Regions from separate parts of the Rossellomorea sp. GQ25 genome, predicted to be linked through region 1. Evidence: predicted binding sites of a transcription regulator. Region 1 holds the regulator's gene; each other region holds the start of a gene.
The links. The regulator LexA, encoded in region 1, represses DNA repair genes until DNA is damaged. The targets are predictions, from matches to a motif close to CGAACATATGTTCG.
Positions count from the first base shown of each region.

Region 1 (5,241 bases):
AAAAAGGTTTAATCACTGTGATAAAAGGATAATAAAATTGTAATTGGATAGTCTAGAATCGACTATCCTTTCCTTTTGAATTCTTATGTAAGAAATTCTAACATATGATTGACAGAACTCCTCACATTACATATAATAAGGTCAAGAAGGAAAACAAAAGGAGGAATCAAGATGAGCGGAAGTGAAATTCGTCGAACGATGGCATTATTCCCAATCAGTATTGTCATGCAGCTCACGGACCTAACAGCTCGTCAGATTCGATACTATGAAGAGCACCAACTGATCAGCCCTGCACGTACTGAGGGGAATCGTAGGCTCTTTTCCTTGAATGACATTGATAAGTTATTGGAAGTAAAGGATCTGTTAGATCAAGGCATCAACATGGCAGGGATTAAGAAGATATTTGCTGTATCCAGTCATAATGAAAGTAAGGTAGTATCTGACGTAAGTAATGAAAAGGAAGAAAAAGCACGACAAGATTTATCCGATGACGAGCTGCGTAAATTACTTCGAAATGAAATGATGCATTCTGGTCGATTTACTAAAGCATCTTTGCGTCAAGGTGACATGTCTCGCTTTTTTCATTAAATAAAACCTTTAATAAACTTGAGGAGGAAATACGTAAATGGCAAAGTATACTCGAGAAGATGTTTTAAGATTAGCGAACGAAGAAGGTGTCAAGTTCATCCGACTGCAATTCACTGACATTCTGGGGACGATTAAGAACGTAGAAATCCCTCTAAGTCAACTTGAGAAGGCATTAGATAACAAGATGATGTTTGACGGATCTTCAATTGAAGGATTTGTTCGTATTGAAGAATCAGATATGTACCTATTCCCTGATTTAGATACTTGGTTAGTATTCCCATGGACAGCTGAAAAAGGAAAAGTAGCCCGACTAATCTGTGATATCTACAATCCAGATGGCACTCCATTCGAAGGAGATCCGCGTAACAACTTAAAGCGCATCTTAAGCCAAATGGAAGAGCTAGGGTTTACTGACTTCAATCTTGGACCTGAGCCAGAATTCTTCCTCTTTAAATTAGACGTAAATGGTGAGCCGACATTAGAATTAAATGATAACGGTGGCTATTTCGATTTAGCTCCTACAGATTTAGGTGAGAACTGCCGTCGTGATATCGCATTAGAACTAGAAGAAATGGGCTTTGAAATCGAAGCATCTCACCACGAAGTGGCTCCTGGTCAACATGAGATCGACTTTAAATATGCAAGTGCATTAAGAGCATGTGATGATATCCAAACATTTAAACTAGTGGTTAAAACGATTGCACGTAAGCATGGATTACACGCAACATTCATGCCGAAGCCTCTATTTGGTGTAAATGGATCAGGAATGCACTGTAACATGTCCCTATTCAAAAATGGGGAAAACTCTTTCTTCGATGAAAAGGGAGATTTGCAATTAAGCGATACAGCTCGTCAATTCCTTGCTGGCATCATTAAACATGCAACTGACTTTACAGCGATCACGAACCCGACTGTAAACTCATACAAGCGTTTAGTACCTGGATATGAAGCACCTTGTTATGTTGCATGGTCTGCTCGTAACCGCAGCCCATTAATCCGTATCCCTGCTTCTCGTGGATTAAGCACACGTGTTGAAGTCCGAAGTGTTGATCCGGCGGCTAACCCATACCTGGCGATGGCTGTATTACTGGCAGCTGGATTAGATGGAATCAAAAGTAACCTTCCAGCTCCTAAGCCAATCGACCGTAATATTTATGTTATGGACAAAAAAGAGCGTGAAGAAGCGGGAATCGTAGATCTTCCAGCAACATTACACGCTGCATTAGAAAATCTTAAAACAAATGAAGTAATTGTAAAATCTCTTGGAGAACACATTTTCGAACATTTCGTAGAAGCGAAAGAGATCGAATGGGATATGTTCCGTACACAAGTACACCCATGGGAGCGCGAGCAATACATTCAAATGTATTAATCCTTAATAATTGCTATTAATTAAAAGCAGTGAGTGGTAGCGTTTTCGCTACCACTCACTGCTTTTTTAGAGACTTAAAAAGTATAGATTAAATTAAGCCGCTATTATGCATAGCGGCTTAAACGTATTAATGTACTTGGCGATAAACTCCGACAACTTTTCCTAAAATGGATACATTACGTAAAATGATCGGATCCATTGTTGAGTTCTCTGGCTGTAATCGTACATAATCTTTTTCTTTAAAAAAACGTTTTACAGTTGCTTCATCTTCCTCTGTCATCGCTACAACGATGTCTCCATTATTCGCTGTTTGCTGCTGACGCACGATGACAAAATCCCCATCTAAAATCCCGGCTTCTATCATACTATCACCCATGATTTCCAGCATAAAGACCTGTTCATCTGAAGGTGCCATACGCTCTGGCAAGGGGAAGAATTCTTCTACATTCTCTACGGCTGTAATAGGTTGACCGGCTGTCACCTTACCGATTAATGGAACATTCACAACTCGTTGGCGTGGAATCGTATCCTCTTCAAGATTTAAGATTTCGATGGCTCTTGGTTTAGTGGGATCTCTACGAATAAGTCCTTTACTCTCTAACCTGGCCAGATGTCCGTGTACGGTGGAACTAGAAGCAAGACCAACGGCTTCACCAATTTCCCGTACGGAAGGTGGATACCCTTTTTCTCTTACTGCAATTTTAATATATTCTAGTATGTCTTGCTGTCTTTTAGACAATTTTGTCATGTTCACGCACCTCTATTATAGATCTTATGTTCCCATTATAGCATGTCTTTCCAGTCGATACAAACATAAGTTCGAATTTTTGTTGACACCAAACGAATGTTCGTATTACAATGAGTGTAACGAAAAACAGAACAAACATTCGCATGGAGGTTTATTTATGTTAACACATATTTGGAATCGTTTCTCTTACATTATTATTTTATTTGTCTTAGCACTTTTATCAGCAGTGTATTTTCTCATAGTCACGGCAAGTCAACCATCTTACCAAAGCATCACTGTTCGGGATGGAGACACTCTTTGGACTATTGCCAAACAGTATAATGAAGAATATTCTATGACAGTGGAAGAATTTATCGCCTGGGTAGGAGAGGAAAACAATCTTACATCATTCTCCATTAAACCCGGTGAATCACTTGTTTTACCTATAGAAAAACCAACATTATCTACACATTCAGATTATGAAGTGGTAATGAACGAAGAATAGAGGGATAGAAGATGGAGGCAGTAATTTACTGCAGAGTCAGTACAAAGAAAGACACACAGGAAACATCCTTGGAACGCCAAGAAGAGGAATTAGTGAAATTGGCACAAGACCACCAATACGAAGTGGCTGCTATTATAAAAGATCAAGCAAGCGGTTTTGAATTAGATCGTCCTGGTGTTCTTGAACTTCTTGATTTGATTAAAGATGAGTCGATTGCGGCTGTTCTCATCCAGGATGAAACAAGAATTGGCAGAGGGAATGCCAAAATTGCTCTTATTCACTGTTTATTAAAAGAAGAAGTCAAGATTATCAGTCAAACTCATAGTGGGGAGCTTCACTTATCTGAATCTGATTCTATGGTGATTAATATCGTAAGCATGGTTGAGGAATATCAAAGAAAACTCCATAATTTGAAAATCAGACGAGGGATGAAAAGGGCAGTGGAAAATGGTTTTCAACCTCATAAAAATCTAAAAAATAAGGGGAATATAGATGGAAGAGAGCGGATCGAAGTACCGGTTGAGGAAATTGTCCGGTTAAGGAAGAACGAATTGACTTTTGCTGAAATTGCAGCCACATTAAGAGGCTTCGGGTATGATGTCTCCAAAGCTACGGTACATAGGCGTTTTAAAGAATATATGAATTCAGTGGAAAATGCGTAACTCTTGTTTTATCTCCTTGAATCTAGTAACATGACGATAGTATTACGTACAATTTTTAGTTGTGTTTTAGAATTTGCTGACAAATGCAATAAAGGAGTTTTTATAGATGCTTTCAAAAACGAAAATGAATCGAATCAATGAGCTTGCCAAGAAGTCTAAAAGTAGCGGACTAACCGAACGAGAAGCAAAAGAGCAGTCCAAGTTGAGAAAAGAATACCTGGAAACGTTTCGTCAATCGATGAAAGGGACCATTGAAAATACAAGAATCTTTGATCCGGAAGGTAATGAAGTGACGCCTAAGAAGATTCAGGATATCCAGACCAAAAAGAAAATGCATTAAATTAATGAACTGCCAGGTCCATTTAAATTGGACCTGGCAGTTTTTTTTCATTTTCATCCCTTATGAAATCACAAGGGTTTTTATTTTCAACGGTCATAAAGTCATGTTATCATTCAAGATAGTTGTATAAACTAACAAAGAAGATTAATATTAATAAGGTACATTAAAAGGAAGGATGTCTGACATATGTTTGATAACACAGATCAATTAGCAATTAATACAATCCGTACATTATCTATCGATGCAATTGAAAAAGCAGGTTCTGGACACCCCGGAATGCCTATGGGAGCAGCTCCGATGGCGTATGCTCTATGGACAAGATTCATGAATCATAATCCGAAAAATCCTGAGTGGTTCAACCGGGATCGCTTCGTTTTATCCGCTGGTCATGGATCTATGCTATTATATAGCCTGCTCCATTTATCAGGTTATGACGTTTCAATGGAAGATCTTAAAGAATTCCGTCAATGGGGAAGTAAAACTCCGGGTCACCCGGAATACAAACATACCCCAGGTGTTGAAGCCACTACTGGACCACTTGGACAAGGAATCGGTATGGCAGTCGGTATGGCATTAGCTGAAAGGCATTTAGCGTCTACATACAATAAGGATCAATACGATATGGTAGACCATTTTACATATTCTATTTGTGGAGATGGAGACTTAATGGAGGGTGTGGCCTCTGAAGCAGCTTCATTAGCAGCTCACTTGAAATTAGGTCGTCTTGTAGTTCTCTATGATTCAAATGATATTTCACTTGATGGAGAGTTAGACAAATCTTTCTCTGAAAGTGTTAAAGGCCGATTTGAATCATATGGTTGGCAATATATTCGTGTTGAAGATGGGAATGACCTTGAAGAAATTTCCAAAGCAATCGAAGACGCTCAAGGGGATACTACCCGTCCTACTATGATCGAAGTTAAGACGGTCATCGGATACGGAGCTCCTAATAAATCAGGGAAATCTGCTGTTCACGGTGCTCCACTTGGTGAAGACGAAATGAAGCTTACGAAAGAAGCTTATCAATGGACGTTTGAGCAGGATTTC
Region 1 covers NZ_JCAXEQ010000001.1:883,413-888,653, reverse strand. Annotated here, with positions in the region: gene AC6CIB_RS04870 (methionine gamma-lyase family protein) at 1-32, shown strand, start outside; gene AC6CIB_RS04865 (MerR family transcriptional regulator) at 172-588, shown strand; gene glnA (type I glutamate--ammonia ligase) at 626-1,960, shown strand; gene lexA (transcriptional repressor LexA) at 2,088-2,708, opposite strand; gene yneA (cell division suppressor protein YneA) at 2,866-3,192, shown strand; gene AC6CIB_RS04845 (YneB family resolvase-like protein) at 3,204-3,854, shown strand; gene AC6CIB_RS04840 (DUF896 domain-containing protein) at 3,961-4,194, shown strand; gene tkt (transketolase) at 4,381-5,241, shown strand, end outside.

Region 2 (5,241 bases), on a different contig from region 1:
TCAAATCTCAGACTTCATTCCCCATTTCTCCCTAACAAAAAACTGCCATCCCCATCTGGAAATGACAGCCTTCTCTTCTATAGATACTCTCCGAACCAATCCACAATTTCTTGTAATCTCGCTTCCCTCAAAGAAGGCTTTCCAGTCCTGGACAGATTATGATTGGATTCTGGAAAACGCACGAATCTCACATCTTTCTTCTCACGTTTCAATGCGATAAATAGTTGTTCGGCTTGCTCTATCGGACAGCGATAGTCCTTCTCGCTGTGAAGAATCAATAGGGGGGTGTTCATATTTTTCACATACGCAAGGGGTGAATGCTTCCAAAGGGTTTCGATGTCGCCAAGATCGCTTTGGATTTGCCATTCTGAAAAATAGTAGCCGATATCACTCACTCCGTAAAAACTAATCCAATTGCTGATGGAGCGCTGGGTGGCGGCTGCTTTAAACTTGTCGCTGTGACCGATGATCCAGTTGGTCATGAATCCTCCGTAGCTTCCACCGGTCACTCCCAGGCGGGTTTCATCAATAAACGAAAATTCCTCCAGTGCATAGTCGACAGCTGCCATAATGTCTTTATAATCCCCGCCGCCGTAATCGCCTCTTACGGCATCGACGAACTCTTGGCCATAGCCGTGGCTTCCTCTTGGATTTACATATAAAACTGCGTAGCCTTTACTTGCAAGCACTTGAAATTCATGAAAGAAAGTGTTCCCATACATGGTGTGGGGACCGCCATGTATTTCAACGATGAGGGGATATTTCTTTCCTTCCTCATACCCAAGTGGTTTCATGATCCAGCCTTGAACGGGCCAGTCTTTCGCACCCTTGTACATAAACGATTGGGGAGAGGACAATTCACGATTCCCCAGCAGGTCCCCGTTCAGGCTGGTTATTTCCGTCAGCTCACCACTAGGAACATGAAGAGTATATAATTCACCGGGTTCTGTCGGTTTGCTCATGGCAATCAGCATCACTTGTCGAGTTGAATCGAAGTCGAATCCGTATACATGCTGCTCCTCCTGCAGCAATGCGGGGTAGATGGCCCCTTCAATGTGTGCGTAGTAAAGAACCGTGTTTCCTGAATCAGACGCCAGGAAATAGAAACTTTCATTGTCCTGCGACCACAGGATTCCTGCTTGAGATGAGCCTTGGATGCTGTCGCTATTGAGATAGTCTCCTACAGGTACATCCATGCTTTCTGTCAGGCAAACGGATTGACCGGTTTCAAGGTGATGCAACCATACCTTATTGTGTGTCGCATTTTCATAATCACGTCTATGTCCTAAATAGGCTAGATGCTTTCCATCGGGAGACCAGCTTGCTTCTCCGTAGTACCCCGATTCTCCATTAATCTTCTTATATTCGTTCGTTTCAAGGTGAAAAATAAATAAATCAGACTGGAAGGAGAAATCTTTGTCCTCTGTTCTGTCCACTGAAAACGCAATGTGCTTACCGTCGGGACACCAGGAGTGAAGAGTGTAATCATGGACATCATCCGTGACTCTTCTTACTTCCTTCGACGCCACGTCCACCACTACTATCTGCGAGTAGCAGTTGTCATTGAAACCTCGGTCATCACTTTTATATTTCATGCTTGTCGCAACGAATGGCTTTAATTTCTCTTCTTCGCTTTCCTTCCTTTCAAACGTCTCCCCTTTTTCCAACCGCATCGAGAAAGCGATTTTTTCACCACAAGGAGACCAAACAGGATTCGAAACGCCTTTTTGATAATCCGTCAGCTGCTCTGCTTCCCCTCCATCCCTGTGGATGAGGTATAGTTGATTCACACCGCAGCGATTCGAGACAAAGACGATCTTTCTACCATCAGGTGACCATCTAGGAGTTGAAATCTTTTGTTCTCCGAAAGTCCATTGGCGAGTGATCTTATCTTGCAGACAAATGCTATGTAAGGTCGAGAAATATTCATTTTTTTCTTCACACATGATGGTTTTGACATAAACGGCTTCTTCTCCACTTGGAGATAATCTTGGATCGGATACGGCCTTTAACTCGTAGAGATCCTGAATTTTGATTCCTTTATTCATGTTCTGGCACCTTCCTTTCTTTTATTCTCTTTGTTATTTCGACGTTAGAAATACTTTTCCCTTTATGGATAAAAATCCGATCTGTCCTTCATAATAGAAACAAATTCAAATTACCCAACTTTCCCTATTGAAAGTAAATCAAATTCCACGTAAAATAAAAATACGAACATTTGTTCTGTATTAAAGTGAAAAGGAGTCTTTTCATATGACAAGGATCCCCGAGAACGACAGGAACATATTAGAACAGGCGATATATTTACCGATGGTGCTGACGATTTTGAATCGCGATCTGCAAATCGTAGACAGCAGCCCGTTTAAATTAAAACGACCGTATTTAGAAATGATTGAGGAGACGATGAAGGTCATCCAAGGAGAACTCGCTCATGTCAAAAAGTACATGAGGACCAATAAGATGAAGGTTGAGCGAATTCAATCAGACGATGCCTTCACGATGTATATGTTTCTGTATAAGGGTTATGAGGAGCACCATAATTACTTTAATCCGCGCCTTCGAAACCGTGTGGAGGATTTAATGAGACATTATTTGTATCGCCGATTCCTGGAATCGAAAACAGATACAACAAAAGAAGCGTGATTCATCTCACGCATCGTTTTTTTTGATATTTCGATTTAGGTAAAACGTTTTGATAGTACTCATTTCGGTTTGAACCTTCGTATTATATTTACTTTCCATTTCTGCGACACGCTGTGTGTAGGCGATACGCAAGTCAGAAGTACGAAGCATTTGATTTTCAAAGGAACTGTATGAAATGGGAACCATGCAGGACTCATTGTTTTGAAGAAAGACCCGTGTTGATCCATTTGTCGATCGTTCATACCCGCGAACATGTGAATGGGAAATCCAGGCGCATTCTTGCTTGACAGGAGAAGATGTCGGAAATAGATAAATGGACATTTGAGGATTCACCATGATGGGAGCTTTGTAGATGATACCCGTAAGTCTTTTGGTGCCTTCTTTTCTTCCTTCATAGGAGGAACCAAAGAATTCACAGCTCTTCTTTAAAATATCAAACGGTTTAAATGGGGAGATTAGCACGTCATCTACCTCTATGATTTTGGTAAATGTCCTGGCACCGTACTCAATTGGCTGCAGGATCATCGTATGGGGATTCACTTCATATTCTTCTATAATTCGAGATTTTTCTCTCATTTCATCGCCTCCGTTTACATTTTTCACCAAAATAATACCATAAATTTCGAGGGTTGTCTTGTATATTTTTAAAAATTCTGAAATTAACTATACGCCACTCTATTACGGATAAAAAATTATCAGAATATTTAATTTTTTGGTTGAATTTTCACTACTTACCCCATATACTAATAAAAAGAATTCAGGGGTGACCGTATATGGAAAACAAAAAGTCCTATACCGAAATAATGAAAGCTTCTGCCATGACCCGTAAGAAAGCCGCTGAGAGAAGTGTGATGGAGATCTATATCGACATGGTGCTGCATGAAAGCCTTCTAACGACGCGCAAGACAAAACTCCTGACAGACATTGACGCCGCCCTGGATCAGAAAAATAAACCTCTGTTCATGAAATTATCAAAGGAATTAAACGAACTGAACCTAAGCTACGGATGATAAATAATAGCTGACTCTATACATGAGTCAGCTATTCCTTTTTTAATGGACGGGCCATTGGTCCCTGCATTTCATGCATGACTTCCATTCAAATAGCAAACCCTATAGCTAACTTATACACTTTGGAGCGAATATGATGATCCTGCTAATAAAAGTACTTGTCCTCTACTTAATTACCATTGCCGCTATGCGACTGATGGGAAAATCCACAATTGTACAAATGACTCCCTATGATCTTGTGGCGATTATTATCGTTGGTACCATTGCCTCTGAGCCACTGATCTCCACGGAATTCTGGCCAACCATCGCGGCTCTCGTCATTTTAGTGGGGCTTCATGTACTGTTCTCATACCTGACCCTAAGTCAATGGGGAAATCGCTTCTTCTTGGGAGAACCCACCTTACTAATTAAAAATGGGGAGATATTAGAGGATAATCTGGAGAAATCCAAAATCTCGCTTATTCAATTAACCTCTATTCTACGCTCTCAAGGTTACCCGAAGATATCAGATGTGGACTACGCCATGCTCGAGCCGATCGGTGAAGTGAGTATCATTCCGAGGGTGGAAAACACCCCTGTTACCGTCCAGCATCTCAACCTTAAAATTGATGACGAGGGATTGCCGATTTCAGTGATTGTGGATGGTAAAATCCAAACGCGGAACCTTAAGCTTCTTGGAAAATCGACAAAATGGCTGGAAACTCAATTAACCAACTCGAACCTGCATCATAAAGATGTGATTTTTGCTTATATGACAGAGAAAGCCAAGAACCTGATTATCAGTAAAAGAGAAAAAGCCTAATCCCACGGGACCAGGCTTTTCTCTTTATTCTTCTTTTTTCTCCGCTTCGTACTGTTCCAACATGGAAAGTCGTTCAAGCATGGTCGGATGACCGTAACGGAAAACCTTCACAAGTAGAGGCGGTTTGACCTGAGATAGCCCCACCTTCGATAACTTTTGGAAAGATGAGATAGCGGCTTCTTTGTCGCCCGTCATTTCTATTGCATACCGGTCAGCCCTCGTTTCCTGGTAGCGGGAGATCCAATTGCTAAGGGGACTGACAGTGAACAGAAGCATGGAAGTGATCATTAAGAAAAGAGGTAAAGAGCTCAAGTTCGACACGCTCGATACTTTCATGTCATCCTTATGATTGGCGACGATCCCTCTCATCAACTTAGCCGTCAGGAGTAACCCGAAGAAGGATAGGATCAGGTAGATGCCAATGCCGATATAGATGTGTTTCTCCACATAGTGAGCCATTTCATGGGCCATCACAAATAGGATTTCCTTGTCCGTTAATTTTTCGAGGGTGGTATCCCAAAGAACGATCCGGGAATTGGATCCGACTCCGGTTACATAAGCGTTGAGTGAATTCGTTTTCTCCGACATGTCGACTTCAAATACGTGGTCCGTTGGAATGTTTGCCTTGTCGGCAAGATTCAGGATTTGTTCCTCTAACGCTTTATCCTTCAGTGGATAGAAGTCATTATATAGCGGGTCGATCAAAACCGGCTGCACGAACATCATGAAAATCGTAAAGGGTACAGACAATGCCCAGGCAGCTAACCACCAGCGCTGCTTGAATCG
Region 2 covers NZ_JCAXEQ010000005.1:191,328-196,568, forward strand. Annotated here, with positions in the region: gene AC6CIB_RS16645 (S9 family peptidase) at 78-2,048, opposite strand; gene AC6CIB_RS16650 (YhjD family protein) at 2,254-2,643, shown strand; gene AC6CIB_RS16655 (competence protein ComK) at 2,650-3,219, opposite strand; gene AC6CIB_RS16660 (IDEAL domain-containing protein) at 3,417-3,653, shown strand; gene AC6CIB_RS16665 (DUF421 domain-containing protein) at 3,790-4,455, shown strand; gene AC6CIB_RS16670 (M48 family metallopeptidase) at 4,480-5,241, opposite strand, start outside.
Region 2: a site for LexA is predicted at 2,212-2,225, ahead of AC6CIB_RS16650 (YhjD family protein). Genes of this name have one in related genera too.

Region 3 (5,241 bases), on a different contig from region 1:
GCCCCAGTATGAATGCTCTACTAATAAGAGAGAAGATGTGCCATTCAATGCTTCCAATATGGCGCTCATATCTTGAACGGTCCCCCATCCATCATGCAGTCCATCTCTCTTACTGCTCCAGCCCTATCCTCCCCGGTCAAAAGAAATCGTGTGTGCATGTTCACTTAGTTCTATCTTGAACTTTATGCCAATGGAGCGAATTACCTGATAGTCCCGCATCCATCACCACCGTAATCGGGCCTTTTCCTTTTTCAATTACATGAAACGTGCCTCGTGGTGTATGAACCAATTTCCCAACCGGCGGCTGATATTCCCCTTTTCTAAGCAGAGAATTTATGATACTCCCGGGAAATAGCAAAGTTGTTATGCCATATTGTATCCATTTGTCCATGTGCATCTCTCCTTATATACTGATCATCCATATTTCGACCAAAATAGAAAAAACCCTTCTATTTCATAGAAAGGTTTAACCGACTAGAAACTCATATACGACGTCTTCAATGATTTCATGAAGCTCCGATTCGGGTTCTTCCTGGTATCGAAGCTCAATTTCTGCCATAAAGACTTCATAATTCCTTTGATTGAGGGGGACGGTTTCTTTCGTATGTTTATATTGTTGAAACGTCCTGTCAATCATCTTCATGATCCATTGTCTATCCATATTTCCACCTCACCTTGAGATTATACCGGACAAAATCAGGGTATGCATCAGAGAGTGGAAAAAACAGTTGTTTTTCTGGCATGAATGGCTAGAATGTTCGTTTCAGTGGAAAACTATGATTATTGTTGGGAAAAGGATGTGGTTGTATGATAGGGATTCTTTTAGCCCTGATCCCCGCAGTGGCATGGGGAAGTCTTGTGTTTGTAAGTGTAAAACTTGGAGGGAATGCCTACAGTCAAACGGTTGGGATCACCATTGGGTCATTATTGTTTGCGGTAGGCGTATTCTTCATCAAATCCCCGGAATTGACGTTATTTGTGTGGGGAATCGGCTTCATTTCCGGCGTCTTCTGGGCAGTCGGTCAAGTCAATCAATTAGCGAGTGTAAAGTTCATCGGCGTTGCGAAAACCGTTCCGATTTCAACGGGAATGCAACTGATTGGAACGACTCTTTTTGGCGTTTTAGTGTTTAAGGAATGGAAAACGACAGAAACGATTCTTCTCGGTTGCGGAGCCGTTTTAGCTCTGATTGTTGGTGTGGTGTTAACATCATTCACACAAAAATCCGAGGGAGATGAAGAGTCCCAACTGAAAAAAGGTCTACTCACTTTATTGCTATCCAGTTGTGGATACATAGCCTATGTCGTCATTTTAAGATGGTTTGATATTGACGGATGGGAAGCGGTTTTGCCACAGGCGATTGGAATGTTTATCGGGGCGGTTGTCATTACGTTCAGGCATAAGCCCTTTACAAAATATACGGTGCGAAATATCTTAACCGGTCTGATGTGGGCATCGGGGAATTTAGGGTTGCTGCTTGCGCTTCCACGCATTGGTGTGGCAACGAGCTTCTCCCTATCTCAAACAGGGATCGTTATTTCTACCCTTGGAGGTTTGTTTTTCTTAGGTGAAAAGAAATCCAGGAAGCAGATTCTTCTCGTCATTGCAGGGTGTGTTCTTATCATTATCGGCGGTGTTCTATTAGGCTTTACGAAAGACTAAGGAGGAATGGATATGTATTCAGATCTAACAGGGAAGGTAGTCGTTATAACCGGAGCTGCTACTGGAATAGGAAAGGCGATTGCTAAACGATTTGCCAGTGAAGGCTGTAAAGTGGTCATTAATTATTTCAAAGAAGAAGAAAATCCTGAAGAACTAGTAAGGGAAATCGAAGAAGCAGGGGGAACAGCCTCCATTATTCAAGGTGATGTGTCAAAAGAAGCAGACGTTCAGGGCTTTGTCCATTTTGCGCACGATACGTATGGTCGTCTTGATATCTACGTGAATAATGCGGGAATCGAAAATGAAGTTCCGTCTGAAAACCTGCCTATTGAAGATTGGCAAAGGGTCATCAACACTAACTTAACAGGTACATTTCTCGGATGCCGTGAAGCTGCGAAATACATGCTCGAGCATAACATCAAAGGATCAATCATCAATGTTTCTTCTGTTCATGAAATCATTCCGTGGCCTCACTTTGCTCACTATGCAGCCAGTAAGGGTGGGGTGAAATTATTAATGGAAAGTCTTGCATTAGAATTCGCACCCGATGGAATCCGGGTAAACAATATCGCTCCCGGGGCCATTGATACTCCCATCAATGCCGAGAAATTTTCCGATCCCGAAAAGAAAAAAGGTGTGGAAAAGCTCATTCCAATGGGCTACATCGGAGAACCGGGGCAAATCGCTTCCTGTGCAGCCTTTTTGGCTTCAGAGCAGGCAAGTTATGTCACAGGGACCACCCTCATCGCTGATGGGGGCATGACGAAATATCCAGGATTCCAAGCCGGGAGAGGCTGATTGATGTATAGGAATAGGCCAACATCATAAGGTGATGTTGGCTCTTTTTATTGTGTTTTGAGTATAAGCATTCCTAATTCACTATGGTGATGATCGACCTGATCAAGCCGCCTCCGCTTTTCTTTTGTCCAGCTCCAGGGCTTAGAGGCTCGAGGTCATAAGTCCAACATACCAAAAAGGCAAAGAGCGCCTTTCCGGTATGTTCGCCATATGCTTGTCGCCTCTGGCCAAAGCCCTTCCGCTTTTCTTGATGTCCAGCTCCGGCGGCTAGTCCCTCGAGGTCACAACTGAAAAATCCCATAAGGCAAGAAGCGCCTTTTGGGATTTCCCAGTTGTGCTTGTCGGGTCTGATCAAGCCGCCTCCGCTTTTCTTTTGTCCAGCTCCAGGGCTTAGAGGCTCGAGGTCATAAGTCCAACATACCAAAAAGGCAAAGAGTGCCTTTCCGGTATGTTCGCCATATGCTTGTCGCCTCTGACCAAAGCCCTTCCTCTTTTCTTGATGTCCAGCTCCGGCGGCTAGTCCCTCGAGGTCACAACTGAAAAATCCCATAAGGCAAGAAGCGCCTTTTGGGATTTCCCAGTTGTGCTTGTCGGGTCTGATCAAGCCGCCTCCGCTTTTCTTGTTATTCTCTCTGTTTCCATTAATTTTAGTTGAAAGGGAACGTATATTCGTATAGAATCATAACTATACTATATAAGAACGTTTGTTCTATTTTGGGTAAAATGGAGGACGATTATATGACTGTCGATTACAGTGTGCTGCCACACCACAAGATTCTGTGCATCGATATGAAGAGCTTTTATGCTAGCTGTTCGGCTGTCATGCTGGGTCTCGATCCCCTTGAATGTCATTTGGCTGTAGTAGGGGATAGGGACCGCCAAGGAAGTATTGTGTTAGCGGCATCACCCAGGCTGAAGAAGGACTTTGGGATCAAAACGGGCTCGCGGATGTTTGAAATCCCAAAGGACCCGCGCATCCGGCTTGTAGAGCCGAAAATGGCTACGTATGTCAGGATCTCGACTGAGTTGACCCGGTTATTCCATCGCTACGTACCGAAAGATGCCATTCACACGTATAGTGTGGACGAAAGTTTTATTAAGATTGATGGAGCGACGAATCTTTGGGGGGATGCCACGACCATTGCCCGCAAAGTCAAGGATGATATGGAAAGGGAGTTTCAACTTCCCTGCGCCATAGGCATCGGTCCCAATATGCTGTTGTCTAAGCTGTGCCTGGATCTTGAAGCAAAAAAAGAGGGGATTGCCGAATGGACCTATGAAGACGTTCCGGAAAAGCTGTGGCCGCTATCGCCTTTACGTGAAATGTGGGGGATTGGCGGACGCTTAGAAAAAACGCTCAATCGCATGGGCATTTTCTCTGTCGGGCAATTGGCGCAGTATGACCTGGAGAAGCTGGAGGCCAAGTTTGGCGTTATGGGGAATCAGCTCTATTACCACGCATGGGGAGTTGATTTATCTGAAATAGGAGCACCGATCATGGATGGTCAAATCAGCTTCGGCAAGGGACAGATCCTGCTGCGCGATTATAAGGGGAAAGAGGAAATCAAACGAGTCATTTTAGAAATGTGTGAAGAAGTCGCCAGACGTGCCCGTACCCATCGAAAGGCAGGAAGGACGGTCAGCTTTGGTGTCGGTTACAGTCACGAAGAATTCGGTGGAGGGTTCCAACGGTCAAGGACGATAGAGGAACCGACCAATATCACCATGGATCTGTACCGGGTGTGCCTGGAATTATTCGAAGAGAACTACAATGGGAAAACCGTACGGAAAATCAACATCGCCCTTTCTAATATTGTAGAGGACGCAGCACTGCAGATTTCATTATTCGAACCTGACCGTTGGGAAAAACGGGAACTCGGGTATGTAGTGGATCGAATCCGAAACAAATATGGATCAGCCGCCCTGCTCCGCGCCGTATCCTATACAGAAGCGGGAACAGCAAGGCATCGTGCCCGCCTGGTGGGCGGACATAAATCGTAACAAATATAGGAGGTGAGAGGATTGATCCGTGATCGGGGAAGAATCAAGTGGACATCCATGATGCTGCCGGAGCATGTGAAATTACTGAGGGATTGGGCAAAGGAAGATACGCACGAGAAGAGGGTCGAACTTGACGAGCAGGAATTAGACAGGATGAATGAAGTCGTGGCAGAGGCGATGGAGCATGGTAAAATGGTGTCGATTACTCATTATGTAAAGCACCGTCATCAATTATTGATTGGAACCATTCACCATGTCGACTCACTGGATGGGAAGCTGCACGTGGTAGACAGGTTCGAAGACGTACACTATATTCCACTTGTAAGCATTGTGGACATTCGCTTTTTCGATTGACAGCCCAATGAAAAGAGAGACTTCACCAGAGTGAAGTCTCTCTTTTCATTGCATTTACTCTTCGTCCAATACCTTTTCTGCGCGCACACATGATTCAAATTTTCCTTTATGGGATGCATCACAAAACGGCATGTTTGTAGATAAACCACAGCGGCAAAGAGTAAACACCTGTTTCGTTGGAAATACATTTCCGTCAGCATCAATCAGTTCCACGTCCCCACTTACACGAAAAGAACCATTATCATTCACTTTAATTTGAGCTTTTGCCATAAAAAACCACCCTTTCTATAAAATACAAAAGAATTCCCCTTATCGATAGTAAATGGAAAATAGGAAAAATGCAATATTCTAAAGGAAACAAATAAAACGTGATAGGATAAGGGATAGAGGAGGTCGTCGAATGAAAATCGAACTAACCAACGAAGC
Region 3 covers NZ_JCAXEQ010000007.1:39,112-44,352, reverse strand. Annotated here, with positions in the region: gene AC6CIB_RS19770 (hypothetical protein) at 1-88, opposite strand, end outside; gene AC6CIB_RS19765 (hypothetical protein) at 161-391, opposite strand; gene AC6CIB_RS19760 (YqzH family protein) at 467-661, opposite strand; gene AC6CIB_RS19755 (GRP family sugar transporter) at 811-1,662, shown strand; gene AC6CIB_RS19750 (glucose-1-dehydrogenase) at 1,675-2,460, shown strand; gene AC6CIB_RS19745 (Y-family DNA polymerase) at 3,199-4,461, shown strand; gene AC6CIB_RS19740 (YolD-like family protein) at 4,483-4,815, shown strand; gene AC6CIB_RS19735 (CDGSH iron-sulfur domain-containing protein) at 4,870-5,085, opposite strand; gene AC6CIB_RS19730 (iron-sulfur cluster biosynthesis family protein) at 5,216-5,241, shown strand, end outside.
Region 3: a site for LexA is predicted at 3,119-3,132, ahead of AC6CIB_RS19745 (Y-family DNA polymerase). Genes of this name have one in related genera too.